3 regions of the Salinicola sp. DM10 genome follow, and region 2 is predicted to be linked to each of the others. Evidence: predicted binding sites of a transcription regulator. Region 2 holds the regulator's gene; each other region holds the start of a gene.
What was found. Region 2 encodes sigma-54, which starts transcription at its own class of promoters, with help from an activator protein. Its sites were predicted from a motif close to TGGCACNNNNNTTGCTNT; they were not measured.
Positions count from the first base shown of each region.

Region 1: glnT (type III glutamate--ammonia ligase) is a predicted target of sigma-54. The motif match lies at 5,342-5,359, and genes of this name have one in related genera.
Region 3: glnL (nitrogen regulation protein NR(II)) is a predicted target of sigma-54. The motif match lies at 2,162-2,179, and genes of this name have one in related genera.

Region 1 is NZ_JAFLEN020000002.1:232,012-241,586, forward strand. Features, by position in the region: gene J0A90_RS09780 (2Fe-2S iron-sulfur cluster-binding protein) at 1-1,457, opposite strand, end outside; gene J0A90_RS09785 (sarcosine oxidase subunit delta) at 1,454-1,750, opposite strand; gene J0A90_RS09790 (FAD-dependent oxidoreductase) at 1,785-3,026, opposite strand; gene folD (bifunctional methylenetetrahydrofolate dehydrogenase/methenyltetrahydrofolate cyclohydrolase FolD) at 3,046-3,966, opposite strand; gene purU (formyltetrahydrofolate deformylase) at 3,963-4,829, opposite strand; gene glnT (type III glutamate--ammonia ligase) at 5,493-6,827, shown strand; gene J0A90_RS09810 (glutamine amidotransferase family protein) at 6,882-7,799, shown strand; gene J0A90_RS09815 (protein glxC) at 7,799-8,485, shown strand; gene J0A90_RS09820 (FMN-binding glutamate synthase family protein) at 8,499-9,575, shown strand, end outside.
Region 2 is NZ_JAFLEN020000002.1:515,489-525,063, reverse strand. Features, by position in the region: gene J0A90_RS11030 (phospholipid-binding protein MlaC) at 1-408, opposite strand, end outside; gene mlaD (outer membrane lipid asymmetry maintenance protein MlaD) at 429-890, opposite strand; gene mlaE (lipid asymmetry maintenance ABC transporter permease subunit MlaE) at 887-1,669, opposite strand; gene J0A90_RS11015 (ABC transporter ATP-binding protein) at 1,666-2,481, opposite strand; gene J0A90_RS11010 (KpsF/GutQ family sugar-phosphate isomerase) at 2,870-3,847, shown strand; gene lptC (LPS export ABC transporter periplasmic protein LptC) at 3,929-4,525, shown strand; gene lptA (lipopolysaccharide transport periplasmic protein LptA) at 4,522-5,052, shown strand; gene lptB (LPS export ABC transporter ATP-binding protein) at 5,084-5,809, shown strand; gene J0A90_RS10990 (RNA polymerase factor sigma-54) at 6,014-7,438, shown strand; gene hpf (ribosome hibernation-promoting factor, HPF/YfiA family) at 7,554-7,862, shown strand; gene J0A90_RS10980 (PTS sugar transporter subunit IIA) at 7,873-8,352, shown strand; gene rapZ (RNase adapter RapZ) at 8,360-9,274, shown strand; gene J0A90_RS10970 (HPr family phosphocarrier protein) at 9,261-9,536, shown strand.
Region 3 is NZ_JAFLEN020000001.1:1,958,971-1,968,545, reverse strand. Features, by position in the region: gene glnA (glutamate--ammonia ligase) at 1-1,305, shown strand, start outside; gene J0A90_RS08760 (DUF4124 domain-containing protein) at 1,496-2,059, shown strand; gene glnL (nitrogen regulation protein NR(II)) at 2,218-3,261, shown strand; gene glnG (nitrogen regulation protein NR(I)) at 3,350-4,759, shown strand; gene J0A90_RS08745 (alpha-amylase family glycosyl hydrolase) at 4,850-6,598, shown strand; gene J0A90_RS08740 (cobalamin-independent methionine synthase II family protein) at 6,646-7,755, opposite strand; gene J0A90_RS08735 (oxaloacetate decarboxylase) at 8,053-8,916, shown strand; gene J0A90_RS08730 (deoxyguanosinetriphosphate triphosphohydrolase) at 9,193-9,575, shown strand, end outside.

The DNA.
Region 1 (9,575 bases), 280 kb from region 2:
GGCGCATCATGGCCCAGCGCGCGCAGCGCCTCGCTGGCGGCGCGTACGCCATCCTCGCCGACGCCGTCGAGGTCGTGCCGCCCGTTGACCGAGCCGGCGATGTGCAGGTGGGCGGGCAGGTTGCTGATCGAGAATTCGGCGACCTCGTCGTCGTAGCGCAGCTGGCCACCGGCCTGACACAGCAGTTGGTAGACCGGCATGTAGCCGGCGGTCATGCACACCAGATCGCAGTCGAGTCGCTGACCCTGGTCGGCCACTTCGCCGGTGCCGACGATGCGTCGCAGTTCGACGCCGGTCACCCGATGCAGTGACTTGTCGTGCAGGGCCTCAAAGACCGTATGCCCGGCATGCAGGGGAATGCCCGCCGCCGCGACGGCCTGAGTGAGTGCCGGGTCCTCGGATGAGGGGCGCATGTCGGCCAGGGCGGCCACCTCGACCCCCTGCTCCTGAAGGTCCAACGCTGCCAGGTAGCCATCGTCGTTGCCGGTCAGCACCACCGCGCGCTGGCCTGGCTTGACCGCATAGTGGCGCATGAGGCGCTGGGCGGCGCTGGCCAGCATGACACCCGGTAGGTCGTTGTTACGGAAGATCGCGGGCTGATCGAAGCTGCCCGAGGCGATGATGCACTCTTTCGCTCGCACCTTGAACATCCGGCGGCCCTGGATCACCGGTAGATAGTTATCGGTGAACCAGCCGTTGCAAGTGGCGTCGCACATGACCTGGATGTTGGGATGATCCGTTACCGCGGTGACCAGCTCGTCGCGCAGGCGTTCGCCGCGACTGCCGTCGATATCGAAGCGCGCATAGGTCAGTGAGCCGCCGAGCTGCGGCTGCTGTTCGACCAGCAGCACCCGGGCTCCGCCAAGGGCCGCGGTGAGCGCGGCGCGCAGGCCGGCCGGGCCACCGCCCACCACCATCACCTCGGTGAACAGATAGGCCTTGTCGTGATAACCGCCGCGGGCGTCGAGATCGAAACGTCCCAGGCCCGCCTTGCGGCGGATCAACGGCTCCCAGCGCTTCCAGGCGCCCTTGGGCTTGTAGAAGGCGCGGTAATAGAAGCCCACCGGCATGAAGCGGGAGAACTTGCCGAGCTTCATGTCGCGGTCGTGATCGAGGCTGCCGTTGTAGTTCTGCCCCTCGATCGTTAGGCCATCCTCGAGGCGGCGTTCGTCGGCCAGCACGTTGGGCTCGTCGGGCAGTTGCACGAGAGTGTTGGCATCCTGGCCGGCCATGGTCAGCGCGCCGCGCGGCCGGTGATACTTGAACGAGCGCGATAGCACCAGGCGGCCGTGAGCGGCCAGCGCGCTGGCGATGGAGTCGCCGGCGAAGCCGCGATAGGTCTCGCCCTCGAAGGTGAAGCGGACCGAGCGTTCGCGGTCGATCAGGCTGCCCAGCGGGGCGGGGAGACGTGACGCGGTAGCCTCGGCGGCGTCAGCCAGGGGTTCGTAACGGCTCATGAGGCGCTCTCCTGGTGGGCAAATTCGACGCGCTGGTGAAACCGCTCGCCGGGATCGAAGGTTCTCAGCACCGTGTCGGTGAGCCGGTTGCGCTCGGCCAGGAACCAGTAGCCGCTGGCGCCGTGGAACCACCACTCGGTGACCACCTCGGGCAGGTTGTCGTGATAGAAGACGTAGTCGGCCCACTCGCGATCGCTGCAGGTCGCCGGATCGGGCATCGTCTTCAACTCCCCGCCATAGCTGAATTCACTGATGTTGCGTGGCCCGTTGAGCGGGCAATGGAGGATCTTCATGGTGTGCTGCCCCCGTTCGGTCTGCGTTGAAGAGTCAGTGACTGGCCGCCGTGGCGCCCATCTCGTTGACCTGCTGGAAGTTGGCGAAGCGCGCCAGATGGAATGGGCGAATCAGCTCGGGCACCTTGCCGCCCGTGGCGATCAGTTCCGCCATGGTCTGGCCGCAGATCGGCGTGGCCTTGAAGCCCCAGGTACCCCAGCCGGCGTCGAGGTAATAGTTCTCGACGGGGCTCTCGCCCATGATCGGGCTGTAGTCCGGGGTCATGTCGGTGACCCCGCCCCACTGGCGCATCAGCTTGGCCTTGGCGAGGAAGGGGAACATCTCGACGGCGCTGGCGATCAGGCTCTCTTTCATCTCCAGCGTCGAGCGGGTGGCGTAGAGCGGATAGGGGTCAGAGCCGCCGCCGAAGACCATCTCGCCGCGGCTGGTCTGCTGCACATAGCAGTGCAGCGCCGAGGAGCTGACCAGCGGGTCGAGGAACGGCTTGACCGGCTGAGTGACCATGGCCTGCAGCGGGTAGGAGACGATCGGCAGGCGAAAGCCGGCCTTGGCGGCCAGCACCGAACTATGGCCGGCCACGGCCTGCACCGCGCACCCGCAGCGCACCGTGCCGCGGTTGGTCTTGACCCCGGTGAGGCGCCCGCCCTCGATGATCAGGTCTTCGACCTCGGTCAACTGGTGGATCTCCACGCCGCGTTTGGCCGCTTCCTTGGCGTAGCCCCAGGCCACGGCGTCGTGACGCGCGGTGGCGCCGTCCCGATGCCAGAGACCTTCGAGCACCGGCAGATGCCCCGGGTCGAGGTTGAGCGTCGGCACCAGCTCGGCGATCTGCTGGCGGTCGATCATCTCCGTGCGCCCACCGAAGTGCTTGTTGACCTCGGCGCGCTGGCGGAAGGCGCGCACCGTGGCATCGGTGTGGGCCAGGGTGAGCTGGCCGCGCTCGGAATACATGATGTTGAAGTCGAACTCGTTGGAGAGGTTCTGAAACAACTTCACCGACTCGGCATAGAAGCGGACCCCTTCAGACGTCAGATAGTTGGAGCGGATCACCGCGGTGTTGCGCGCGGTGTTGCCGCCGCCGAGATAGGCCTTCTCCAGCACCGCGACCTTGGTGATGCCGTGGTACTTGGCCAGATAGTAGGCGATGGCGAGGCCGTGCCCGCCGCCGCCGATGATCACCACGTCGTAGCTGGCGGCGAGTTCCTTGGGCGGTGGCAGGTCCTGTTCGGCGGGATAGTCGGACGACAGGCCGTACTTGAGTAGGGCGAAAGGCATGGGACCCCCTGAGAGTCGTTCAGGCTGGCAGCGCGCTAGCGGCTGCCTGGCACTGTTGGCGGGTGGCGGTGACGGTGTTCTGCATCAGGTAGGCGATGGTCATCGGTCCGACACCGCCGGGCACCGGGGTGACGGCGGCGGCCACCTGGCTCGCGGCGGCGAAGTCGACGTCACCGACCAGGCGCGTGCGGCGTTCGCCGTCGATCTCGCATTCGATGCGGTTGATGCCCACGTCGATGACCACGGCGCCGGGCTTGAGCCAGTGGGCATCGACCATCTCGGGGCGACCCACGGCGGCGATCACGATATCGGCCTGACGGCATAGCGTGGCGGCGTCGCGGCTCTTCGAATGCAGCAGCGACACCGTGCAGTCGGCGTCGAGCAACAGTGCCGCCATGGGCTTGCCGACGATGTTGGAGCGGCCGATCACCACGGCGTGCTTGCCGGCCAGCTCGCCGCAGGTGTCCTTCAGCAGGCGCAGGCAGCCGGTGGGCGTGCAGGGGGCCAGGGAGGGCAGCCCTTGCCAGAGCCCGCCGGCGTTCTGGCGGTGGAAGCCGTCGACGTCCTTGGCCGGCAGAATGGCCTGGATCACCGATGCCTCGTCGATATGCGCCGGCAGCGGCAACTGCACCAGGATGCCGTTGACCTCGGGGTCGTCGTTGAGCCGGGCGATCAGCGCGAGCAGCTCCGCCTGGGGCAGGGTGGCGTCGAAGCGGTATTCCAGCGAGCGAATGCCGACCGCTTCCGCCTTGCGGATCTTGTTGCGGACATACACCTGGCTGGCGGCATCCTCGCCCACCAGCACCACCGCCAGGGCTGGCACGATGTCGGCCTCGGCGAGTCGCGCGACGTCGGCGGCGACCTCGGTGAGCACCCGTTCGGCGCAGGCCTTGCCGTCGATACGCATCGCCGGGAGCGTGTGGGTAGTCTCTGTGCTCATCGGAAGATCACCGTCTTGTTTTGATCGAGGAAGACACGATGCTCAAGGTGGTACTTGACCGCCTGGGACAGCGCGACGGTCTCGGTATTGCGGCCGACCGCGACCAGGTCCTCGGGACGGTAGGTGTGATCGACGCGCTGGACCTCCTGCTCGATGATCGGCCCCTCGTCGAGGTCCGAGGTCACGTAGTGGGCGGTGGCGCCGATCAGCTTGACCCCGCGTTCATGGGCCTGGTGATAAGGTTTGGCGCCCTTGAAGCCGGGCAGAAAGGAGTGGTGGATGTTGATCGCGCGGCCGGAGAGTTTCTGGCATAGATCGTCGGAGAGAATCTGCATGTAGCGCGCCAGCACCACCAGCTCGGTACCCGTCTCCTCGACGATCTCCATCAGCGCGTCTTCCTGGCGCGCCTTGGTCTCCGGCGTGACCGGCAGATAGACGAAGCGGATCCCTTCGCGCTCGGCCATCGGGCGCAGATCGAGATGATTGGAGACGATGGCGGTGATCTCCATGTCCAGCTCGCCCTTGCGCCGGCGATACATCAGGTCGCCGAGGCAGTGGTCGTACTTGCTGACCATCAGCAGCACGCGCATGGGCTGGGCGTCGTGGCGGAAATCCCACTCCATGTCGAAGTCCTTGGCGACGCCTGCGAAGTCGCGCTTGAGGGTATCGATATCGCCTTTCACGCCCGCGTTGAAGCGGAACTTGGCGCGCAGGAAGAAGCGGCCGATCTGTTCGTCATCGTATTGGGCGAGTTCGCTGATATAGCACTGGCCCTCGGTCAGAAAACAGGTCACGGCGGCGACGATGCCGGAGGTGGCGGGGCAAGAGATCTTGATGATGTAGCTGTCGTCTGTCGAAGCCATGCGGTGCGTTCCTCTTGGCGTAGGCGGGGCGTGGCCTGGGTGTCGGTATCGACGCCCAGGCAGTGGATATCGGGTTCGGCCCTTGGCGATGCGCTCGCGTGTCGCGTGAGTATCGAGAGGCTCACCGGGGCAGATGATGCGTCAAGCATGTTTTCCTGAAAAGAAAAAAACATTCCTTTTAGTCAAGCAACAAGCTTGCCAGTTTCCCGTGACACCTCGTTTCCCGTGCCCTGATACAGCGTTTTATTCCTTTTTTAACAAGGGCTTGAAGTTTTGCTGCGACGAGCGTGGCGGCAGGGGACGAGCCCGGGGAACGATCCAAGGCGTCGCGTCTTGTTCGAAAACGGTGCGTCGGAGGCGCTACTTGCACCGTCGGGGGGCGATGGCGGCGGGTAGGACAGACTGGCGAGGTGGGCGGCGGCGGCCAGATTACACGGCCAAAACTTTTTATCGCCTGTAAATCAGTTCATTAGCGACCAGTCCGGGAATTTTCTCGCGCATCGTGGCGTTTCTGGCATGCAAGGTGCTTTCTTAAAGAGAAACAAATTTTCTTGATGGGAATTGAATGTGTGGCGTAGCCTGCATCGCATCGGCAAGGTCCGGTGGCACAGGAGAGCGCGCCATGTCGTTCCCGGTACTCGCCCCGCATGAAGGAGACCTGACATGACGCCAGAAGCCGCCAAGCAGCTACTCGAGGAGCACGATGTCCGCTACCTGCTCGCGCAGTTCGTGGACATTCACGGTGCCGCCAAGACCAAGTCGGTGCCGGCCAGTTGTCTGATGGACGTGGTCGAGAAGGGCGCCGGCTTCGCCGGATTCGCGGTCAGCGGCCTGGGCATGGAGCCTCACGGGCCCGATTTCATGGCCCGGGGCGATCTGGCGACGTTATCGCTGGTGCCCTGGCAGCCGGGTTACGCGCGACTGGTCTGCAATGGTCATGTCAACGATCAGCCCTATGAATTCGATAGCCGCGTGGTGTTGCTCAAGCAGCTCGAACGACTGTCAGAAAAGGGCTGGACGCTGAATACCGGGCTGGAGCCGGAGTTCTCGCTGTTCAAGCGCGGGCCGGCGGGCGAGCTGCTGGCCGTCGACGAGAGCGATACGCTGGCCAAGCCCTGCTACGACTACAAGGGGCTGTCGCGTTCCCGCGTGTTCCTGGAACGCCTGGTGGAGGCGCTCCAGGCGGTCGATTTCGACGTCTACCAGATCGATCACGAGGACGCCAATGGCCAGTTCGAGATCAACTACACCTACAGCGATGCGCTGACCTCGGCGGACCGTTTCACCTTCGTGCGCATGGCGGCCGGCGAGATCGCCAACGATCTCGGCATGGTCTGCTCCTTCATGCCCAAGCCGCACGCGGATCGGCCCGGTAACGGCATGCACTTCCATCTCTCGGTCAGCGATGGCGACGGCAACAACGTCTTCGGCGACGACAGCGACCCGCAAGGGCTGGGGCTGTCGCGTACCGCTTACCACTTCCTGGCCGGCCTGCTGCACCACGCGCCAGCGCTGTGTGCCTTCGCCGCGCCGACCGTCAACTCTTACAAGCGGCTGGTGAACGGCGGCTCCAATAGCGGTGCGACCTGGGCACCGGTGTTCATCGCCTATGGCGACAACAATCGCTCGGCGATGGTCCGCGTGCCCTACGGCCGCCTGGAGTTCCGCCTGCCCGATGCCGGCTGCAATCCCTATCTGGTGCATGCCGCGCTGATCGCCGCCGGCCTGGACGGTATCGACCGCCAACTCGATCCCGGCAAGGCGCACAACATCAACCTGTATTCGCTGAGTGCCGAGCAGTGCCAGGAGCAGGGAATCGGCGTCCTGCCCCAGTCGCTCAAGGAGGCCATCGACGCCCTGGCCAAGGACACCATCCTGCGCGAGGTGATGGGGCCCGGCATCGTCGATGAATTCATCGCCGTCAAGCGCGATGAGTGGGCCGACTACAGCCGCCAGGTATCGACCTGGGAGCTCCAGCGCTACGCCGAATTCTTCTGATCAACGATTGACCCGAACTCGCCGCGAACGGCGATCGATAGAGAGGACAACGCTATGTGTGGAATCGTGGGGCTCTATCTCAAGAACCCATCCTGGGCAAGCCGTCTGGGCGAGCTGTTCGAACCGATGCTGGTCGCGATGACCGACCGCGGGCCGGACAGCGCCGGCTTCTCGATCTACGGCGACGAATACGACGCCGGCATCAAGCTGACGCTGCAGAGCGATGCCGTCGACTACGACTGGTCCAGGCTGGCCGAGCGGCTGGGTACGGCTTTCGGCGGCGTCGACGACTGGTACCGCAACGCCAGCGTGGCGGTCTTCAAGCTGGCTGCCCCGGAGGCCGAGCTGCGCGCCTGGCTCGCCGAGCAGGCACCCGAGATCCGTGTGCTGAGCGCGGGGCAGAGCATCGAGATCCTCAAGGGCGTGGGGCTGCCCGCGAGCATCGCCGAGCGCTTCAACCTCAAGGGCATGCAGGGCAGCCACGCCATCGGCCATACCCGCATGGCCACCGAGAGCGCGGTGACGCTGCAGGGCAGCCACCCCTTCTCGACGGGGCTCGACCTGTGCCTGGTGCACAACGGCTCGCTCTCCAACCACAACCGGCTGCGCGACAAGCTCCGGCGTGAGGGTATCGCCTTCGAGACTGACAACGATTCCGAGGTGGCGGCGGGGTACCTGACCTGGCGCCTGGCCAAGGGCGACTCGCTGACTCAAGCGCTCAAGGGGGCCCTGGCGGACCTGGATGGCTTTTTCACCTTCGCCATCGGCACCCGCGACGGCTTCGCCGTGGTTCGCGATCCGATCTCCTGCAAGCCGGCGGTGATCGCCGAGACCGACGACTACGTGGCGATGGCGTCGGAGTACCGCGCCCTGGCACGACTGCCGGGCATTCAGCAGGCGCGGGTCTGGGAGCCCGAGCCGGCCACGATCTATGTCTGGGAACACGATGGCGCCAAGGTGGAGGCCGCATGATGATGAAGACCGTTGATCTAGCCGAACAGAGCCTGCGAGAACTCAACCAGTCGCTGCACGATGGTGAGATGCTCCGCGAGATCCGCGAATGGCGGGTCATCAATACCGACGGTGCGCACAACATCGCCTGCGGTCTGAACGACGACATCAGTGTCGATATCGATGGCCATGCCGGCTACTACTGCGCCGGCATGAACCAGCGTGCCAGCGTCACGGTGCACGGCAACGTGGGGGTCGGCGTGGCGGAGAACATGATGTCCGGCACGGTGCGCGTCACTGGCGATGCTTCCCAGTCGGCCGGGGCCACGGCGCACGGTGGCCTGCTGGTCATCGAGGGCAATGCTGCGGCGCGCTGCGGTATCTCCATGAAGGGCGTGGACATCGTGGTCAAGGGCAACATCGGCCCGATGAGCGCGTTCATGGGGCAGGCCGGGCGCCTGGTGGTATGCGGCGACGCCGGCGACGCGCTGGGTGACTCGCTCTACGAGGCGCGTCTCTACGTCAAGGGCCGGGTCGGTACGCTCGGCGCCGACTGCGTCGAGAAGGAAATGCGCGCCGAGCATCGCGAGGAACTGGCCGCGCTGCTCGAACGGGCCGGTATCGACGCGGACCCCGCGGAGTTTCGGCGCTACGGATCGGCCCGCGAACTCTACCACTTCAAAGTCGACAACGCCTCGGCCTACTGATCAGGAGCCTGCCATGACCGATTACACCTCCAACCCCGTACTGCGGGAATCGGCCACCTACGGTCGAGACGTCATTCACGAGATCCAGCGCGCCGCCGAGACCGGGATCTACGACATTCGCGGCTGGGGTGCCAAGCGCAAGGTGCCGCATTTCGACGATCTGCTGTTCCTCGGCGCCAGCATGTCGCGCTACCCCCTCGAGGGCTATCGCGAGAAGTGCGACACCCGGGTCACGCTCGGCACCCGCTACGCCAAAAAGCCATTGGTCATCGAGACCCCGGTGACGATCGCCGGCATGAGTTTCGGGGCGCTATCCGCCCAGGCCAAGGAAGCGCTGGGCCGCGGTGCCTCGGAAGTCGGCACCTCGACCACCACCGGCGACGGCGGCATGACCGCCGAGGAGCGCGGCGAGTCGACCAAGCTGGTGTATCAGTACCTGCCGTCGCGCTATGGGATGAACCCGGACGACCTGCGCAAGGCGGATGCCATCGAGGTAGTGCTGGGCCAGGGCGCCAAGCCCGGCGGCGGCGGCATGCTGCTGGGCCAGAAAATCTCCGATCGCGTGGCGCAGATGCGCACCCTGCCCAAGGGCATCGACCAGCGCAGCGCCTGTCGGCACCCGGACTGGACCGGCCCGGACGACCTGGCGATCAAGATCGCCGAGCTGCGCGAGATCACCGACTGGCAGGTGCCGATCTACATCAAGGTCGGGGCCACCCGTACCTACTATGACGTCAAGCTGGCGGTGAAGGCCGGGGCCGATGTGGTGGTGCTCGATGGCATGCAGGGCGGTACCGCGGCGACCCAGGAGGTGTTCATCGAGCACGTCGGCATCCCGACCATGGCTGCCATTCCCCAGGCGGCCCAGGCGCTGCAGGAGATGGGCGTGCACCGCGAGGTGCAGTTGATCGTCTCCGGCGGCATCCGCAATGGCGCCGATGTGGCCAAGGCCATCGCCCTGGGAGCCGATGCGGTCGCCATCGGCACGGCGGCCCTGATCGCGCTGGGCGACAACCATCCCCGCTATGACGCGGAGTATCGAGAGATGGGCTCCGCTGCCGGCTTCTACGATGACTTCCAGGAGGGCAAG
Region 2 (9,575 bases):
GTAGCGACCGGCGTCCTCGGCGTCCTTCACACGCAGGGTCTTGTAGTCGAAGGTGACCAGGCCCTTGGCGTAGGTATCGATCAGCGTCTTGCGGAACACCTTGACGAAGCGCGAACGCTGCTCCGGTGTCGCCGCCCGGAAGTAGCGCCCCATCACGCTGGCACCGATATAACGGAAGTCAGCGACATCCGCCATGTTGCTATCGACCAGCTTAGCCAGCTCGTCCTCGTGCTGAGCGTAGTAATCCTTCTTGCCCTCGAGCTCCGACATCAGCGAATCGACGCTCTGACGGATCACCTCGGTGGGCGTCTGAGTCTGCGCCTGCGCGGTCGGGATCACGGCGCACAGCGCCAGCATCAGAGCGGTCACGACGCCGGCGTAGCGGCGGTAAAAGCGAATTGCGTTCATCATCGACTCCTTGTCTGCGATCACTTGGCCATGTTCGACACGAACTGCTGGATCAACTGCTCCAGCACCAGCGCCTGCTGGGTGTCGTGAATGACGTCTCCATCGTGCAACATCTTGGGCGACCCACCTACGGTCAGGCCGACGTACTGCTCACCGAGCAGCCCGGCGGTGAGGATCGCCGCCGTGGTGTCGTCGGAGAGCTTGCCGTCGAACTGCGAATCGATCTGCATGGTGACCTTGGCATCGAACCACTTGGGATCGAGCTCGATATCGGTCACCTTGCCGATACGCACGCCCGACATGGTCACTTTCGCTTGCGGGCGCAGCCCGCCGATGTTGGCGAAGTTGGCCGTCAGCGTGAAGGTATTCTGGGGTACGCCGACGCCCAGGCCACTCACCCGCAGCCCGAGGAACACCAGCCCCAGGATGCCGGCCAGCATGAACAGACCGACACCCAGTTCGAGGACGCTATTGCGCTTCATCCGAAATCTCCAAACATCAACGCGGTGAGCACGAAGTCGAGGCCCAGTACCGCGAGCGAAGCGTAGACCACCGTACGGGTGGTCGCGCGGGAAATGCCTTCCGAGGTGGGCACCAGGTCGTAACCCTGGAACACCGCGATCCAGGTCACCACCAGGCCGAATACCAGACTCTTGACCATGCCGTTGAGCACATCGCCGACGAAGTCGACGCTGTCCTGCATGTTACTCCAGTAGGAACCGTCATAGACGCCGAGCCAGTCGACCCCGACCAGATGACCGCCCCAGATACCGACCACCGCGAAGATCACGGTGAGAATCGGCAGCGACACGAAGCCGGCCCACAGCCGCGGCGCGACGATCCGGCGCAGCGGATCGACACCGATCATCTCCATGCTGGTGAGCTGCTCGGTGGCCTTCATCAGGCCGATCTCGGCGGTCAGCGCCGAGCCGGCGCGACCGGCGAACAGCAGCGCCGCGACCACCGGTGCCAGCTCACGCACCAGTGACAGCGCCACCATCTGACCCAGCGCCTCGTCGGCACCGAACCCGACCAGGATGGTGTAACCCTGCAGCGCCAGCACCATGCCGATGAACAGACCCGAGACCAGCACGATGGCCACCGACATGACACCTACGAAGTGCATCTGGCGCACCCACAGGTAGAACCCCTCGCGCGAAGGCAGGCAGAACACGGACTGCACCAGAAAGAGCCCGGCGCGCCCGATCGCCATGAGCACGTCGAGCGTGCCCCGGCCCAGTGCGGCGATACGATCGATCATGAAAACTGCCCCGCGGGCGCCAGGATATCGTCATAGAAATCCGGCGCCGGATAGTGAAACGGCACCGGCCCGTCGGGCTCGCCGTGGACGAACTGGCGCGTGTGGGCGTCCTCGTCGACGTCCAGCGTCCGCGGCGTACCGTGGGACATCACCTTGCCGTCGGCGATGATATAGACATAGTCGGCGATGGAGAGTGTCTCCTTGATATCGTGGGAGACCACGATGGCAGTCAGCCCCAGCGCCTGATTGACCTTCTTGATCAGCTGCACCAGCACCCCCATCGAGATCGGGTCCTGGCCCACGAAGGGCTCGTCGTAGAGCACCAGCTCCGGATCCAGCGCCACCGCCCGCGCCAGCGCCACCCGTCGCGCCATGCCACCGGAAAGCTCCGACGGCATCAGGTGGCGCGCGCCCCGCAGCCCCACCGCCTGCAGCTTCATCAGCACGATGTCACGGATCATGGCGTTGGGCAGCTCGGTATGCACGCGCAGCGGAAAGGCCACGTTCTCGAACACATCCAGATCGGAGAAAAGCGCGCCACTCTGGAACAGCATGCCCATGCGTCGACGCAGCTTGAACAGCGCACGCCGCGGCAACTTATGAACATCCTGACCACCGATCAGCACCTGGCCGCGATCCGGCGTCAACTGCCCGCCGATCAGCTTGAGCAAGGTCGTCTTGCCGGTGCCGCTCGGCCCCATGATGGCGGTTATCTTGCCGAGCGGAATCTGCAGATCGACACCGCGAAACACCTCGGTGCTGCCGCGGGCGAAATGCAGATCCTTGACCTCGACCATCATCGGGTCATTCATGCACCCTCCACCACTCAGGTTCGATAGATTATCGAACATTGTATCCTAACCTGGCGGAAAGCGGCCAGCCATGCACATCGTCGGGCACGATCCTGACTCGCCGCCAGCGAGGCCTATCCGCCCTGCGCGATAACAAGAGCGCACGATCGACGTTATACTGCTCCAACCCTAGCGTGTCCGCACCCGAGCGCCACCCGATAAGCGAGTGCCACCCGATAAGGGGCAAGACAGTCCAAAGGGACAAGACAGCCGATAGGGGTACACCAGCCGACGCCTCACCGGTTACGGCTCTTTACCGATGACACCCCCTCATCGGCTACGGCCACGCAGCGTGACATCGCAGAACGATAAAGCAGGACGACACAAAGCAGGACGACAGATCAGGACCATGACCCCAGACGCCACCTTCGATTTTCGCGCCAGCGCCCGGCGCACGCTCACCCTCGAGCAGCAGGCCTTGAACGAGCTGATCGACAAGCTCGATGCAAGCTTCGATCACGCCTGCCGCACGCTGCTCGAGTGCAGCGGCCGGATCATCGTCACCGGTATGGGCAAGTCCGGACACATCGCACGCAAGATGGCGGCCACCTTCGCCAGCACCGGCTCGCCGGCCTTCTATCTGCACCCCGGCGAAGCCAGCCACGGCGACCTGGGCATGGTCACCGAAGGTGACGTGGTGATCGCCCTCTCCAACTCCGGCGAGACCCAGGAGATCACCGGCTTGATCGCCCTGTTCAAGCGTCTGGGCGCCCCGCTGATCAGTCTCACCGGCCGCTCCCACTCGACCCTGGCCCGCTACAGCGACGTGCACATCGATGTCGGCGTCTCGCGCGAGGCGTGCCCGCACGACCTCGCGCCCACCTCATCGACCACCGCCGCCCTGGCGATGGGCGACGCCCTGGCCCTGGCGCTGCTCGAGGCGCGCGGCTTCAGCCCCGAGGACTTCGCGCTATCACACCCCGGCGGCACCCTGGGCAAGCGGTTGCTGCTGCGCGTCAGCGATCTGATGCACGGTGGCGAGCGGCTGCCCTGCGTGCCCGCCGGCAGCCCCCTGCGTGTGGCGCTGCTGGAGATGACCCGCAAGGGCATGGGCTTCACCTGTGTGGTGGATGAACATCAGCGCCTGGTCGGTGTCTACACCGACGGCGACCTGCGCCGTACGCTGGACCAGCGCGGCGATTTCGACCTGCTCAAGGTCGATGACGTGATGACCCGCGGCGGCAAGACGACGACGCCGGACATGCTCGCCGCCGAAGCGGTGCGCATCATGGAAGACAACATGATCACCGCCCTAGCGGTGGTGGAGGCGGGCCGCCCGATCGGCGCCCTGCACATGCACGACCTGCTGCGCAGCGGCGTGATCTGAAATAGCCGCTGCTCGCGCCCATGCCGATGCCGGGTCGAACCCGATGCCAGTGTCGAACTCGATGACGACAAAGGAGATCGCGTGACAGCCACGCCACGAACTCGCTCCCCCTGGTGGCGCCGCCTCGGCCTGCTGGCCCTGCTGCTGGCCCTCGGCGGCGGGCTCGCCTATCTCGACCAGCGCAACGAGCGCGCCCCGGCACCGGCGCCCAGCGACCCCGCCGGTGAACCCGACTACTTCCTGGAAGACGCGCAGATGACGCGCTTCGACGAGCAGGGCCGCGCCTATCAGCGGCTCGACACACCGCGCATGGTGCACACCCCGGCCGACGACGTAATCCGGGCCGAAAAGCCACACGGTTACCTGATCGACGATGATCAGCGCGAGTGGCAGATCACCGGCGACCGCGGCCAGCTGGCCGAGAACGGCAACCTGCTCACCCTCGAAGGCAACGCACGCTTGGTGCAACCGGCCAACGCCTGGAGCCTGGAGACCCAGACGCTTCACTACGACAACCGTAGCGCGCACGCCTGGAGTGACACCTCCTCCGTCTTGCGTCAGCATAACCAGACCATGCGCGGCGATCGTTTCGACGCCTGGATCAATGAAAATCGCATGCGTCTGACCGACAACGTGCAGGGCCGCCTGCCACAGCAACCTAAGGATCAAGGATCATGAGGCGAGAACTCGGCCAACTGCTGGTCTTGACCGCACTGGGACTCTCCAGCCTGCCCACCCTGGCGCTGGAGAGCGATGCCGCGGCGCCGATCGAGATCGCCGCCGACCAGCTCGAACTCGACGATCGCCAAGGCACCGCGGTCTACACCGGCAAGGTCGACATGCAGCAGGGCAGCATGCAGCTCAAGGCCGCTCGGGTCGAGATCAAGCGCGGCAAGAATGGCGAAGTGAGCCTGGTGACCGCCACCGGCGGCGGTGGCGAGCGCGCCTATCTGGAGCAGAAGCCTGCACCCGATGAAGCCTTGGTCAAGGGCTGGGGCGACAAGATCGTCTATCACGCCGCCGAGCGCCGGGTGGAGCTGATCGGCAACGCCGAGCTGCATCAGGCACGCGATACCTTCGACGGCGCCTACGTCGAATACTATCTCAACTCGCGCCGGGTCAACGCGCGCTCCAGCACCAGTGGCGACGGCAGCGGTGACGGCCGCGTGCGCATGACGCTCACGCCACGTCAGCAGACCCAGTGACGCGCCCTTTCGCGAGGCAAGGAAGAAAGCGATGAAAACGCTAACGGCCGCCAACTTGGCCAAGAGCTACAAGGGGCGTCGAGTCGTCCATGACTTCAGCCTGACCCTGCGCCAGGGCAGCATCGTCGGCCTGCTCGGCCCCAACGGTGCCGGCAAGACCACCTCCTTCTACATGATCGTGGGGCTGGTCAAATCCGACGCCGGCAGCGTGCATATCGACGATCGCGACCTGAGCCGCGCGCCGATGCACGAGCGCGCCCGTGCCGGCATCGGCTATCTGCCGCAGGAGGCCTCGATCTTCCGCAAGCTCAGTGTCGCCGACAACATCATGGCCATCCTGGAGACGCGCAAGGATCTCGACCGCGCCGGGCGCCGCGAGCGCCTGGAGCAGCTGCTGGGCGATTTCCACGTCGACCATATCCGCGACAACCTGGGCATGTCGCTCTCCGGTGGCGAGCGGCGCCGGGTGGAGATTGCCCGGGCACTGGCCACCGAGCCCGCCTTCGTGCTGCTCGACGAACCTTTCGCCGGGGTCGACCCGATCTCGGTGGGCGATATCAAGAACATCATCCGCCAGCTGCGCGATCGCGAGATCGGCGTGCTGATCACCGATCACAACGTGCGCGAAACGCTGGATATCTGCGACAACGCCTACATCGTCGGCGATGGTCAGATCATCGCCGAGGGGCGCCCGGAAGCGATTCTCGACAACCAGCGGGTGCGGGATGTCTATCTGGGGCACGAGTTCCGCCTCTAAGGTCGCGCCGCCCCCTTCCCAGCCCGCTGCGTCACCGCAGCGGGCTGCTCCCTCTCGAAGCCACCAACGCCCCATCCGAACGCACCGTGGCATAATTCTTGCATAAAGTTAGCGCTCAAAGCGTTGCATCCCCCGCAGGCAGTCAGTAACGTAAGGGCATCCTATCGACCGGCGGCCACCGCCGCCCCCTTGCGTGTCCATGCCATGTCCATGAAACCTTCACTGCAACTGCGCGTCGGCGCCCAACTGACGATGACGCCACAGCTGCAGCAGGCGATTCAGCTGCTGCAGCTGTCGACGCTCGATCTGCGCCAGGAGATCCAGCAGGCGCTCGAGACCAACCCCATGCTCGAGCTGGACGAAGAGTACGCCGAGCAGGCAGTCAGCGAGACGCCCGAGGCGGAGTGGGCCAGCGACATCCCCGAGGAGCTCGCCCTCGACAGCGAGTGGAGCGATACCTACCAGGACATCGCCCCCAGCGCCGCCCCGGCCAGCGCCGACGAATGGCCGGACCTGGAGCGCAACGCAGCCGACACCACGCTCCACGACCATCTCAACTGGCAGCTCGCCATGGGCGAATTCGACGCCCAGGAGCGCCTCATCGGCGAGTGCCTGATCGATGCCATCAATGCCGACGGCTACCTCGACGGCACGCTCGACGAGCTCACCGCGGGCCTGCGCGAGCAGTACCCGGGGGCGGTCACCAGCGCCGATGTCGAACGCATGCTGCTGCGGCTGCAGCAGTTCGACCCCACCGGCGTGGGCGCCCGCGACCTGCGCGAATGCCTGCTACTGCAGCTCGGCGCCCTGCCCGCTGACACCCCGCTGCTGCCCCAGGCCAAGCGGCTGGTGCGCCAGTTCCTGGAGGCGCTGGCCGGCGACGACCGACGCCAGCTCAAGCGCCGCCTGCGCCTCGACGACGCCGAACTCGAGCGCGTCGTCGCCACCATTCGCACCCTCGACCCGCGCCCCGGCCAGGCCTTCGACCACGGCCAGCAGGACTATGTGATTCCCGACCTGGTGGCCCGCCTGACTCAGGACGGCTGGCGCATCGAACTCAATGCCGAGGCACTGCCGCGGCTGCGCATCCAGCCCGACTACGCCGCGCTGATCCGGCGCGCCGACAAGAGCGACGACAACACCTTCCTGCGCCAGCACCTGCAGGAGGCACGCTGGCTGATGAAGAGCCTCTCCAGCCGCAACGACACCCTGCTGCGAGTGGGTCGCGAGATCATGGCGCGCCAGGTCGACTTCCTCGAGCGCGGCGAAGAGGCGATGAAACCGCTGATCCTGGCCGACATCGCTACCAGCGTCGACATGCACGAATCCACCATTTCGCGGGTGACCACGCAAAAGTTCATCCACACCCCGCGCGGGGTGTTCGAGCTCAAGTACTTCTTCTCCAGCCAGGTGGGCCAGCGCGGTGAGAGCGACAGCGTCTCCAGCACCGCGATTCGGGCACGCCTCAAAAAGCTGATCGGCGAGGAGTCGCCGCGCAAGCCGCTCTCCGACAGCAAGCTGGTGGAGCTATTGGCGCAGGCCGACATCAGTGTCGCCCGGCGCACCGTGGCCAAGTATCGCGAGGCCATGGGCATCCCCGCCTCCAGCGAACGCAAGCGACTGTCTTGAATGGACTTTTAGAATTCACGCCAGCCCGCGGCGATCAATCGCCCGCGATCCCTTTGCAGCGCGGAGAAAAGGGTTACAATCAGAGGTGCCACATAAGCCGCAACAGGAGCGCGCCATGCAAGTGAACGTCACCGGCCATCACGTCGAACTGACCGACGCCCTGCGGGACTACGTCGACGAGAAACTCGCACGTCTGGAGCGCCACTACGACAACATCACCAACGTTCAGGTGACGTTGAGCATCGAGAAAGAGCGTCAGCAAGCGGCTTGCACGCTACACGCAGCGGGCGGCGACATACATGCCGAAGCCAGCGACATCGACATGTATGCCGCGATCGACGCCCTGACCGACAAGCTGGATCGCCAGCTGGTCAAACACAAAGAGAAGGCACAGGCCCGCGCGCAAGGCGCAGGCGCCCGTTAATTCCCCGATGATCACTCTGGAAACCATTCTGCCCCCCGAACGCACCCTCTACGGTGTGACGGGGGGCAGCAAAAAGCGTCTGCTGGAATTCTTCAGCACCTTCATCGCCCAGAATACGCCCAGCCTGGACAGTCAGGAGGTGTTCAGCCGCCTGATCGGGCGCGAGCGCCTGGGCAGTACCGGCATCGGCAACGGGGTCGCCATTCCGCACGCGCGCAGCCCGCACTGCAAGACGCCGTTGGCCGGCTTCATGCGCCTCGAGGATGCCATCGACTTCGATGCCATCGACGGCGAGCCGGTGGATCTGGTGTTCGTGCTGCTGGTCCCGGAGGAGGCAGACGATGCCCATCTTTCGCTGCTGGCCGAGGTCGCCGGCATCATGAATCAAGGCAGCGTGCGCCAGAAGCTGCGTCAGGCCGGCTCGCAGCGCGCGCTCCACGACACGCTGGTCGACGCCATCCGCCATCACCAGGACAGCGAAGACGGATAGGGACTGCATGCGACTCGTCATCATCAGCGGCCGCTCGGGGTCGGGGAAATCCATTGCGCTGCAGGCGCTCGAGGATCTCGGTTACTACGCCATCGACAACCTGCCGGCCAACCTGCTGGCGCCGCTGATCGACGAGCTCAGGTCCGCGCCGCCCTCGCGGCCCAACGTGGCGGTGAGTATCGATGCGCGCAATCTGCCGGAGGCGCTGGAGCGCTTTCCGGTGCTGCTCGAAGGTGTGCGCGAGCGTGGCATCGATACCCAGGTGGTCTATCTCACCGCCGATGCCAAGGTGCTGCTCGAGCGCTACTCGGCCACCCGCCGCCGCCACCCGCTGACCCGCGGCAATGACATGACGCTGGCCGAGGCGATCGACAACGAGCAGGTCTATCTGGCGCCGATCCGGCGGGTCGCCGATCTGGTGATCGATACCCGCGGCCTGTCGGTCCACGATCTGCGCGCGCGCATCAGCGAACAGGTGGCGCGCCACAGCGGCGGGCGCCTCACGCTGACCTTCGAGTCGTTCGGCTTCAAGCGCGGCGTGCCGCTGGATGCCGACATGGTGTTCGACGTGCGCTGCCTGCCCAACCCCTTCTGGGACCCGAACCTGCGCGCGTTCGACGGTCGCGACGACGAGATCGTCAGCTTTCTCGAGCAGTACCCCGACGTCCACGCCATGGCCGGCGATATCCATGCCTGGCTGATCCGCTGGCTGCCGGCCTATCTGGCCAGCCACCGCAGCTATCTCACAGTCGCGGTGGGCTGCACCGGGGGCCATCACCGCTCGGTCTATCTGATCGAGCGTCTGGCGCACCACTTCCGTCACGACGACGTCGACATCCGCCTGCGCCATCGCGAGCTCGGGGTGCATACCGCCCTATCCGACGACGTCCCGGCCGAGCGGGGTGGTGATGCCCAAGCGTGAACGTGAACTGCGGCTGACCAACCGCCGCGGCCTGCATGCCCGCGCCGCGACCAAACTGGTGCAGTGCTGTCAGCCGTTCACCGCCCGGGTCGCGGTGCACCACGGCGACCGTATCGCCGATGCCGCCAATATCATGTCGCTGCTGATGCTGGCCGCGCCCTGCGGCACCCCGCTGGTGATCGTCACCGAGGGTGACGACGCGGAACCGGCGATGGAAGCGATCACCGCGCTGTTCGACGCCCGCTTCCACGAGGACGAATAGCCACAAGGACGAATAGCCACGAGGACGAATAGCCCCGCG
Region 3 (9,575 bases), on a different contig from region 2:
GCCAGCGCCGTCAACGCTGAGTTCTTCGAAGATGGTCAGATGTTCGACGGTTCTTCCATCGAAGGCTGGAAGGGCATCAACGAATCGGACATGATCCTGCGTCCGGAAGACGGTACCGGCTTCCTCGACCCGTTCACCGAAGACGCCACGCTGATCCTGCGCTGTGACATCATCGAGCCGGCCACCATGCAGGGCTACGAGCGTGATCCGCGCTCCATCGCCAAGCGCGCCGAAGCCTATCTGAACAGCACCGGCCTGGGCGATACCGCCTTCTTCGGCCCGGAGCCCGAGTTCTTCATCTTCGACGAGGTCCACTTCAAGTCCGACATCGAAGGTTCGATGTACAAGATCACCTCGGAAGAGGGTGCCTGGGCCACCGATCGTCAGATCGAAGGCGGCAACCTGGCGCACCGTCCGCGGGTCAAGGGTGGCTACTTCCCGGTACCGCCGGTCGACAGCTTCCACGACATCCGCAGCGCCATGTGCAACACGCTGCAGGCGATCGGCCAGTCGGTCGAAGTGCACCACCACGAGGTCGCCAACGCCGGCCAGAACGAGATCGGCGTCAAGTTCAACACCCTGGTGAAGAAGGCCGACGAGGTTCAGGAACTGAAGTACGTGGTCCACAACGTGGCGCACGCCTACGGCAAGACCGCGACCTTCATGCCCAAGCCGCTGGTCGGTGACAACGGTTCCGGGATGCACGTCCACCAGTCGTTCTGGAAAGACGGTCAGAACCAGTTCGCGGGTGACGAGTACGCCGGCCTGTCCGAGATGGCGCTGTACTACATCGGCGGCATCATCAAGCACGCACGTGCCCTGAACGCCTTCACCAACGCTTCGACCAACTCCTACAAGCGTCTGGTGCCGGGCTTCGAAGCGCCGGTCATGCTCGCCTACAGCGCGCGTAACCGTTCTGCCTCGATCCGTATTCCGTACACCTCCAACCCGAAGGCCAAGCGTGTCGAGACGCGCTTCCCTGACCCGACCGCCAACCCGTACCTGGCGTTCTCGGCGATGCTGATGGCCGGTATCGACGGCATCAAGAACAAGATCCATCCTGGCGATGCCATGGACAAGAACCTCTACGACCTGCCGCCGGAAGAGGGCAAGAAGGTTCCGACCGTCGCCAACAGCCTGGATCAGGCGCTGGAAGCGCTGGACAAGGATCGCGCCTTCCTGACCGAAGGTGGCGTCTTCACCGACTCCATGATCGATGCCTACATCGAGCTGAAGGGCGAAGATGTCGAGCGTCTGCGCATGACCACGCATCCGGTCGAGTTCGAGCTCTACTACAGCCTGTAATCGACGGCGTTCGCGCACGACGACAAGCCCCACTTCGGTGGGGCTTTTTCGTCTGCGGCCGATAGAGAGCGGAAACGCAGCGCCGAAACGACAAGCGGGGGTGATACCGATGCGCAGCGATACCCAATGTGAGGCTCGGTGCGGGTGGCGCCGGCGTGAGCGGTCCGCAAGACGTGTGCTGAGGGGCGTCATGGCGGGCGTGACGGTCGCGGTCATGGCCATCGGCGTGGCGCTGGCGGCGCCGGTCTACCGGCATATCGATGCCCAGGGCAACGTGGTCTACAGCGACCGCCCGGCCAGCGGCGAGCGGGTCGAGCTGGCGCCGATCAGCGTGGTCGACCCGCAGGGGGAGGCTGAGGGGGCCTCGGGGATGGTGCCGTCGTCGCCACCGCGCGAGGCGTCGGCGCCCGAGGCGGCAGCGTCTTACACGCGCTTCGAGATCGCCAGTCCCGCCGACGGCACGACCCTGCCCACCGGGCGCGCCGGCGACGTGCAGGTGCGTCTGGCCATCCAGCCGCCGCTGGCGGACGCCGACCGCGTGCAGCTGCGCGTGGACGGCGAGGTGCGCCAGTCGCCGATGCGTACCCAGGTGTTCGCGGTGAGCGGCCTGGCGCGCGGCGAGCACCAACTGCTGGCGGAGATCGTCGATCCCCAGGGTCAGGTGCAGCTGGCCACGCCACCGGTCACGCTCTACGTCCAGCGCGCCAGCGTGAATCTGCCCGCCAACCCGAATCGCGCCAACGGTTCGAAGTGATCCGCTCCTGGACCGACTCGCCTTGAATCCAGTGCGCCATTTTGGTGCATTGACGATAGGATAGCGCGGCCCCCAGGCCACCAAAGCCCGCCGGCGTGGAGGTGGCGCGGTTCTTGCACTGAATCAGGACATGGCGGATCACCACGATGGATCGACGTATGTATCAACGCTTGCTGGAACATCTGACGACGGCGGTCGTGCTGCTCGACGAGCGGCTCCAGGTGCGCTGGCTCAACCCCGCTGCCGAGGCGCTGCTGGCAGCCAGCCGGCCGCGGGTGGTGGGGCAGTGGCTGGAGTGTCTGGAGGGCGAGTCGGGGCGGGTGCGCGAGGTGTTGAGCAAGGCGATGCACGAATTCCACCCCTATACCCAGCGCGAGGCCTCGCTGTCGCTGCCCGGCGGCGAGACGATCACCGTCGACTTCACCGCGACGCCGATCACCAGCCGCGAGCTGCTGCTGGAGATCGAACCGCGCGACCGGCTGCTGCGTATCTCCCGCGAGGAGGCGCTGATCGCGCGTCAGGAGACGGTCAAGGTGCTGACCCGTGGGCTGGCCCACGAGGTCAAGAATCCGCTGGGCGGCATTCGCGGCGCGGCCCAGCTGTTGGAGCGCGACCTGCCCGACCCGCAGCTGGCGGAGTTCACTCGTATCATCGTCGAGGAGGCCGACCGCCTGCGCGATCTGGTCGACCGCATGCTCGGCCCCAACACCCTGGTGCGCCACGAGCCGCTCAACGTGCACAAGGTACTGGAGCGGGTGCGCGCGCTGCTGGAAGCGGAGCACCCCAGGCTCGCCTTCGAGCGCGACTACGACCCCAGCGTGCCGGATCTGATCGGCGACGAAGCGCAGCTGATCCAGGCCACGCTCAACGTCGCGCGCAATGCGGTGCAGGCGATGACCGAACACGCCACCCCCGAGCCGCGGCTGACCCTGCGCACCCGAGTGCGGCGCCAGTTCACCCTGGGCGCGGAGCGCCATCGCCTGGTGTGCGAGATGGCGATTCTCGACAACGGCCCGGGGATTCCCGAGCCGATCCGCGAGACGCTGTTCTTCCCCATGGTCTCCGGGCGCGCCGAAGGCAGCGGCCTCGGGCTCTCCATCGCGCAGTCGATCCTGCACCAGCACCAGGGGTTGATCGAGTGCGAGTCGCGCCCCGGGGCCACCGAGTTCCGTCTGCTGATTCCGTTCGAGGCGCCGGTTTGAGCGCCTCTCGCTACCCCCGCGGGCGCGCAAGGACGCGCTCTGCCGCCATCGCCACGAGCGCGATTCATCTTAATGAAGGAGGAGTGTCATGAGCGATGTCGCCCGTATCGTGATCGTCGACGACGATCGTGCCATCCGCTGGGTCCTGGAGCGGGCGCTGGCGCAGCCGGATCTGGAAGTGAAATCCTTCGAGCGTGCCGACGCCGCGCTGGAGGCGATCGAGCGCCAGCCGCCGGAGGTGCTGTTGACCGATATCCGCATGCCGGGGATCGACGGGCTCGATCTGATGGCCAAGGTGCGCGAGAAGCACCCGGACCTGCCAGTGATCGTGATGACCGCGCACTCTGACCTCGACAGCGCGGTGGCCTCCTACCAGGGCGGTGCCTTCGAGTATCTGCCCAAGCCGTTCGATGTCGACGACGCCCTGGCGCTGGTGCGCCGTGGGGTCGCCCACGCCCGCGAGCGGCGCTCGCCGGCGGCGCTGCCGGAGGGGCTCTCGGCGGAGATCATCGGTGAGGCCCCGGCGATGCAGGAGGTGTTCCGCGCCATCGGCCGGCTGTCGCAGTCGCACATCACCGTGCTGATCAACGGCGAGTCGGGCACCGGCAAGGAACGGGTGGCCCAGGCGCTGCACCAGCACAGCCCGCGCCGCGGTCAGCCGTTCATCGCCCTCAACATGGCGGCGATCCCCAAGGATCTGATGGAGTCGGAGCTGTTCGGCCACGAGAAGGGCGCCTTCACCGGTGCCACCTCCCAACGTCGCGGACGCTTCGAGCAGGCCGACGGCGGCACCCTGTTCCTCGACGAGATCGGCGATATGCCGGCCGATACCCAGACTCGGCTGCTGCGCGTGCTCGCCGACGGCGAGTTCTATCGGGTCGGCGGGCACACCCCGGTCAAGGTCGACGTGCGGATCATCGCCGCGACCCACCAGAACCTGGAGACCCTGGTCGCCGACGGGCGCTTCCGCGAGGATCTGTTCCACCGTCTCAACGTGATCCGCGTGCACCTGCCGCGGCTGGCCGAGCGGCGCGAAGATATCCCGCGGCTGGCCCAGCACTTTCTCGCCGAGGCCGCCAAGGAGCTCGCCACCGAACCCAAGGTGCTGACCCAGGAGGCGACCGCGCATCTCACCCGGCTGCCGTGGCCGGGCAACGTGCGCCAGCTCGAGAACACCTGCCGCTGGCTCACCGTGATGGCCTCGGGGCGCGAGGTGCTGGTCGACGATCTGCCGCTGGAGCTGCGCGATCTCGACGGCGTGGAAGCGCCCAGCGGTGACTGGCGCGCGGCCTTCCGCGAGTGGGCGGATCGCGCCCTGGCCGCGGGCCACACGCATCTGCTCGAAGAGGCGGTGCCGGACTTCGAGCGTATCCTGATCGAGACCGCGCTCAAGCACACCGGCGGACGCAAGGGTGAAGCCGCAGAGCTGCTGGGCTGGGGGCGCAACACTCTGACGCGCAAGTTGAAGGTGCTTTTGCCGGCGCTGGCGGACGATTGAAACCGAATTTAACCTCGATCATAAAAGCGGCTAGTCTGACACGACGCCCGGTGTTGTGACCGGGCGTCAATCCATCACCCAGGGGATGCCATGATCGAGAACACCGCCTGGTGGCGTGGCAGCGTCATCTATCAGATCTACCCGCGCAGCTTCATGGATGCCCGCGGTGACGGCGTCGGCGATCTGCCGGGGATCACCTCGAAGCTCGACTACGTCGCCGAGCTGGGGGTCGATGCGATCTGGATCTCGCCGTTCTTTCCCTCGCCGATGAAGGACTTCGGCTACGACGTCACCGACTATCGCGGCGTCGATCCGATGTTCGGCTCCTTCCACGACTTCCAGATGCTGCTCGAGCGCGCCCACGAGCTGGGGCTCAAGGTGATCATCGACCTGGTGCTCAGCCACACCTCCGATCAGCACCACTGGTTCGTACAGAGCCGCAGCTCGCGCGACAACCAGAAGGCGGACTGGTATGTCTGGGCCGACCCCAAGCCCGACGGTACGCCGCCCAACAACTGGCTGTCGTTCTTCACCGGCAGCGCCTGGACCTTCGATAGCCGGCGGCGCCAGTACTATCTGCACAACTTCCTGTCGTGCCAGCCGGATCTCAACTTCCACAATCCGGCGGTGCGCCGGGCGCAGCTCGACAACGCACGCTTCTGGCTCGACATGGGCGTCGACGGCTTTCGCCTCGATACCTCCAACTTCTACTTCCACAGCCAGGGGCTCGAGAACAATCCGGCGCTGGGCAGCGGTGAACTCAAGACGCCCAGCGTGCCGGCGTCCAACCCCTACGCCATGCAGCGCCACCAGTTCGACATCAGCCAGCCCGAGAACCTGGGCTTTCTGCGCGAGCTGCGTGAGCTGATTGAGGAGTACCCCGGCACCACCACGGTGGGCGAGATCTCCGACGACCGCCCGCTGGAGCGGATGGTCGAGTACACCACCGGCCACGACCGCCTGCACATGGCCTACACCTTCGATCTGTTCGATGCGCGCTTCGAGGCCAAGCAGCTGCGCGATGTGATCGAGCACTTCCAGTACTACGCCGTCGATGCCTGGCCGTGCTGGGCGCTCTCCAACCATGACGTGATGCGCGTGGTCTCGCGCTGGACCGATCACGAGCATCTGGAGCAGCACGGGCCGCTGGTGGCGCGGCTGGCCACGGTGATGCTCTGCTCGCTCTATGGCAGCGTGTGTCTCTATCAGGGCGAGGAGTTGGGGCTACCCGAAGCCGATGTGCCCTACGAGCGGCTGGTCGACCCCTACGGCCTGGCGCTGTGGCCGGAATACAAGGGACGCGATGGCTGCCGCACGCCGATGCCGTGGAGCGAGGGCGACCGCGGTGGCTTCTCCAGCGTCGAGCCCTGGCTGCCGGTGGATGTTCACCATCGCCGCCTGTGCGTGGATCGTCAGCTCGCCGACGCCGACAGTACCCTGAACGTGACCCGCGCCTTTTTGCACTGGCGTAAGGCGCAGTCGGCGATGGTCGACGGCACCCTGATCCTCTCCGACTTCGACGACGAGCTGCTGGGCTGGCTGCGTGTCTCCCGCGATCAGGCGATCCTCGCGGTATTCAACCTGACCGCCGAGACCCGCACCACCGGGCTACCCGAGGGCGCCGGGGAGATCGTCTATCGCCAGGGCTTCAGCCCCGAGCTGGCGGAGAGGCAACTGACGCTGCCGCCGTTCCAGGCGGCGTTCATCGAGATCGCCCGCGATAGCATCGACCCGCGAGCGCTGATCGAGCAGGAGCCGGATCTCGAGCGCAAGGGCTTCCTGAGCCGTCTGCTGGGCTCGCTGATGGGGCAGGAGGAGGGCGGCACGCGGCCGAGCTGAGGCCGCGCGTCGCCGGATTAGGCCGGGTGAGGATGGGGCGTGACGCGTTACGCGCCCCAGTAGTCGCGGGCGAGATCCACCACCAGCCGGATCTTGTCCCACTGGGCCTGCTCGGCCAGGTCGTTGCCCTCCTCGGTGGAGGCGAAGCCGCACTGCGGGCTCAGGCAGAGCTGCGACTTGGCGACGAAACGGCTGGCCTCGTCGAGTCGCGCACGCACGCCGTCGGGGTCTTCGAGGTCGCCCACCTTGGTGGTGACCAGACCGAGCACCGCCTGCTGATGGCCTTCGGGAATGAAGCGCAGCGGGTCGAAGCTGCCGGCACGATCACTGTCGTACTCCAGGAACCAGGCATCGACGCCGACCTGGCCGAACAGCGTCTCGGCCACCGGCTCGTAGCCGCCTTCGCTGATCCAGGTGGAGCGGAAGTTGCCACGGCAGACGTGCAGCGAGACGAACAGGTCATCGGGCTTGTCGGCGAGGGCATGGTTGAGCATCTCGGCGTAGATCGTCTGCAGCCGGTCGGGGTCGTCGCCCCGGGCGCGGGCGGCTTCGCGCTCCTTCTCCGAGCAGAGATAGGCCCACACGGTGTCGTCGAGCTGCAGATAGCGGCAGCCGGCCGCGTAGAAGGCGCGGATCGCCTCGCGATAGGCGTCTGCGGTGTCGGCGAAGAAGGCGTCCAGGCTCGGATAGACATCGCTGTCGATCTTCTTGCGGCCACCGCGGAAGTGCAGCACGCTGGGGCTGGGAATGGTCATCTTGGGCATCGCCGTGGCCACCTCGGCCAGATAGCGGAAGTGCCCGAGCATCGGATGATCGGGGTTGAAGCCGACCTTGCCGTCGACCCGGATCTGCTTGGCCCCGGTCTGCATGCCCTGGAACTGGATACCCTGCTCACCGACGAAGCCGGTGACGCCGTTTAGCTGTTCAAGAAAATCGAAGTGCCACCAGGCACGCCGGAATTCACCATCGGTGACCACCGCAAGGCCGGCCGCCTCCTGCTGCTCGACCACCCGGCGGATTTCGCGGTCCTCCACCGCGGCGAGTGCAGCCGCATCGATCTCGCCCTGCTGATAGCGGGCGCGGGCCGCCTTGAGTGCCGCCGGACGCAGAAAGCTACCGACGATATCGGCTCGGAATGGGGGATGCGCTTGTGACATGGCAGTTTTCTCCGGTAGTAATGCGACGGCATGCTGAGGGTGCTAATAGTGCGTGAGGAGTACGATCGACACCAATGAAGGCGCTTCACGCAGATCATGCACGGCGTTCACCTTGGCGCTCGAGACCGCCGAGGCTTCATCGGCGCTGACGTTTGGCGATAAGACTTTAGTGGTAGAATCGTCGGCATTCCGACTCAACCCGTCGCGCCAGCGCGCGTCGGTTCGCGTTCGTTTTTCATCATCTCATTCATCACCGCGCGTGACGCAAGGCGCGGGGCGACATCACAGGAGTCTTCCGTGGCGACACCTTCCCAGCACGATCTGCGCAACGCCTTCCGCCAACTGTTGGCCAACGACGAGTGCTACTACACCGCCTCGGTGTTCGACCCGATGTCGGCGCGTATTGCCGCCGATCTGGGCTTCGAGGTTGGCATTCTCGGCGGTTCGGTGGCCTCGCTGCAGGTGCTGGCGGCGCCCGACTTCGCACTGATCACGCTGAGCGAGTTCGTCGAGCAGGCGACCCGGATCGGCCGCGTGGCGCGGCTGCCGGTGATCGCCGACGCCGACCACGGCTACGGTAACGCGCTCAACGTCATGCGCACGATCACCGAGCTGGAGCGCGCCGGGGTCGCCGCCCTGACCATCGAAGACACCCTGCTGCCGGCGCAGTACGGCCACAAGTCCACCGACCTGATTCCGGTCGAAGAGGGCGTGGGCAAGATGCGCGCCGCCCTCGAAGCGCGCATCGACCCGGCGATGTCGATCATCGCTCGCACCAACGCCGGGCAGCTCGATGACGACGCCGCGGTCGCACGGATTCGTGCCTATCAGGCCGCCGGCGTGGACGCCATCTGCCTGGTCGGCGTGCGCGATTTCGAGCATCTCGAGACACTGGCCTCGGTACTGACCGTACCGCTGATGCTGGTCACCTACGACAATCCGGCGCTGCGTGACCGTGCGCGCTTGGCCAAGCTCGGCGTGCGCATCGTGGTCAACGGCCACGCCGCCTACTTCGCCGCGATCAAGGCGACCTACGACTGCCTGCGCGAGCAGCGCGACATCGCCACCAACGACCTCGACGCCTCGCGTCTCTCGACGCGTTATTCCACCCTGGAGGAGTACCGCATCTGGGCGCGCGAATACATGGACGTCAAGGAGTAAGCACCAGCATCGACGAGGCGCGATGCCGGGGCGAGCGCTTTTCTTCGTCCCGAGCTATCGGCATGCTAGGCGTTGACGGGAACACCTAGGCACTGCCTGAAAAGTACTGCGCTCGCCCATGCGGCGTTAAAAATCGGCTCAAAATGCTCATTTACACCCCGTAAACTCCGCGTTTTCGCCGATTTTTGCCTTGCCTGGGCTTCGCTCGTCGACTTTTCAGGCAGTGCCTAGCGCCCTTTCGGCAGTGAGCCGCTGTCCTTTCGAACGGAGATACCGATGACCGCCATGCACTGGGAGCGCCTGCTCGACCCCGTGCGTCTACACGACGCCCGCACCTCGCGCGGCGAGGTGGGGCGTAGTCCTTTCCACAAGGACTTCGACCGCATCGTCTTCTCCGGCTCGTTCCGGCGCCTGGGGCGCAAGACCCAGGTGCACCCGCTCACCGACAACGATCATATCCACACCCGGTTGACCCACTCGCTGGAGGTCGGCTGTGTCGGTCGCAGCCTGGGGATGATCGTCGGCGAACAGCTTCGCGAGCGGCTGCCCGAGTGGGTCAGCCCGGCGGACCTGGGGGTGATCGTGCAGGCGGCCTGCCTGGGGCACGACATCGGCAACCCGCCGTTCGGCCACGCCGGCGAGTACGCCATCCGCGACTG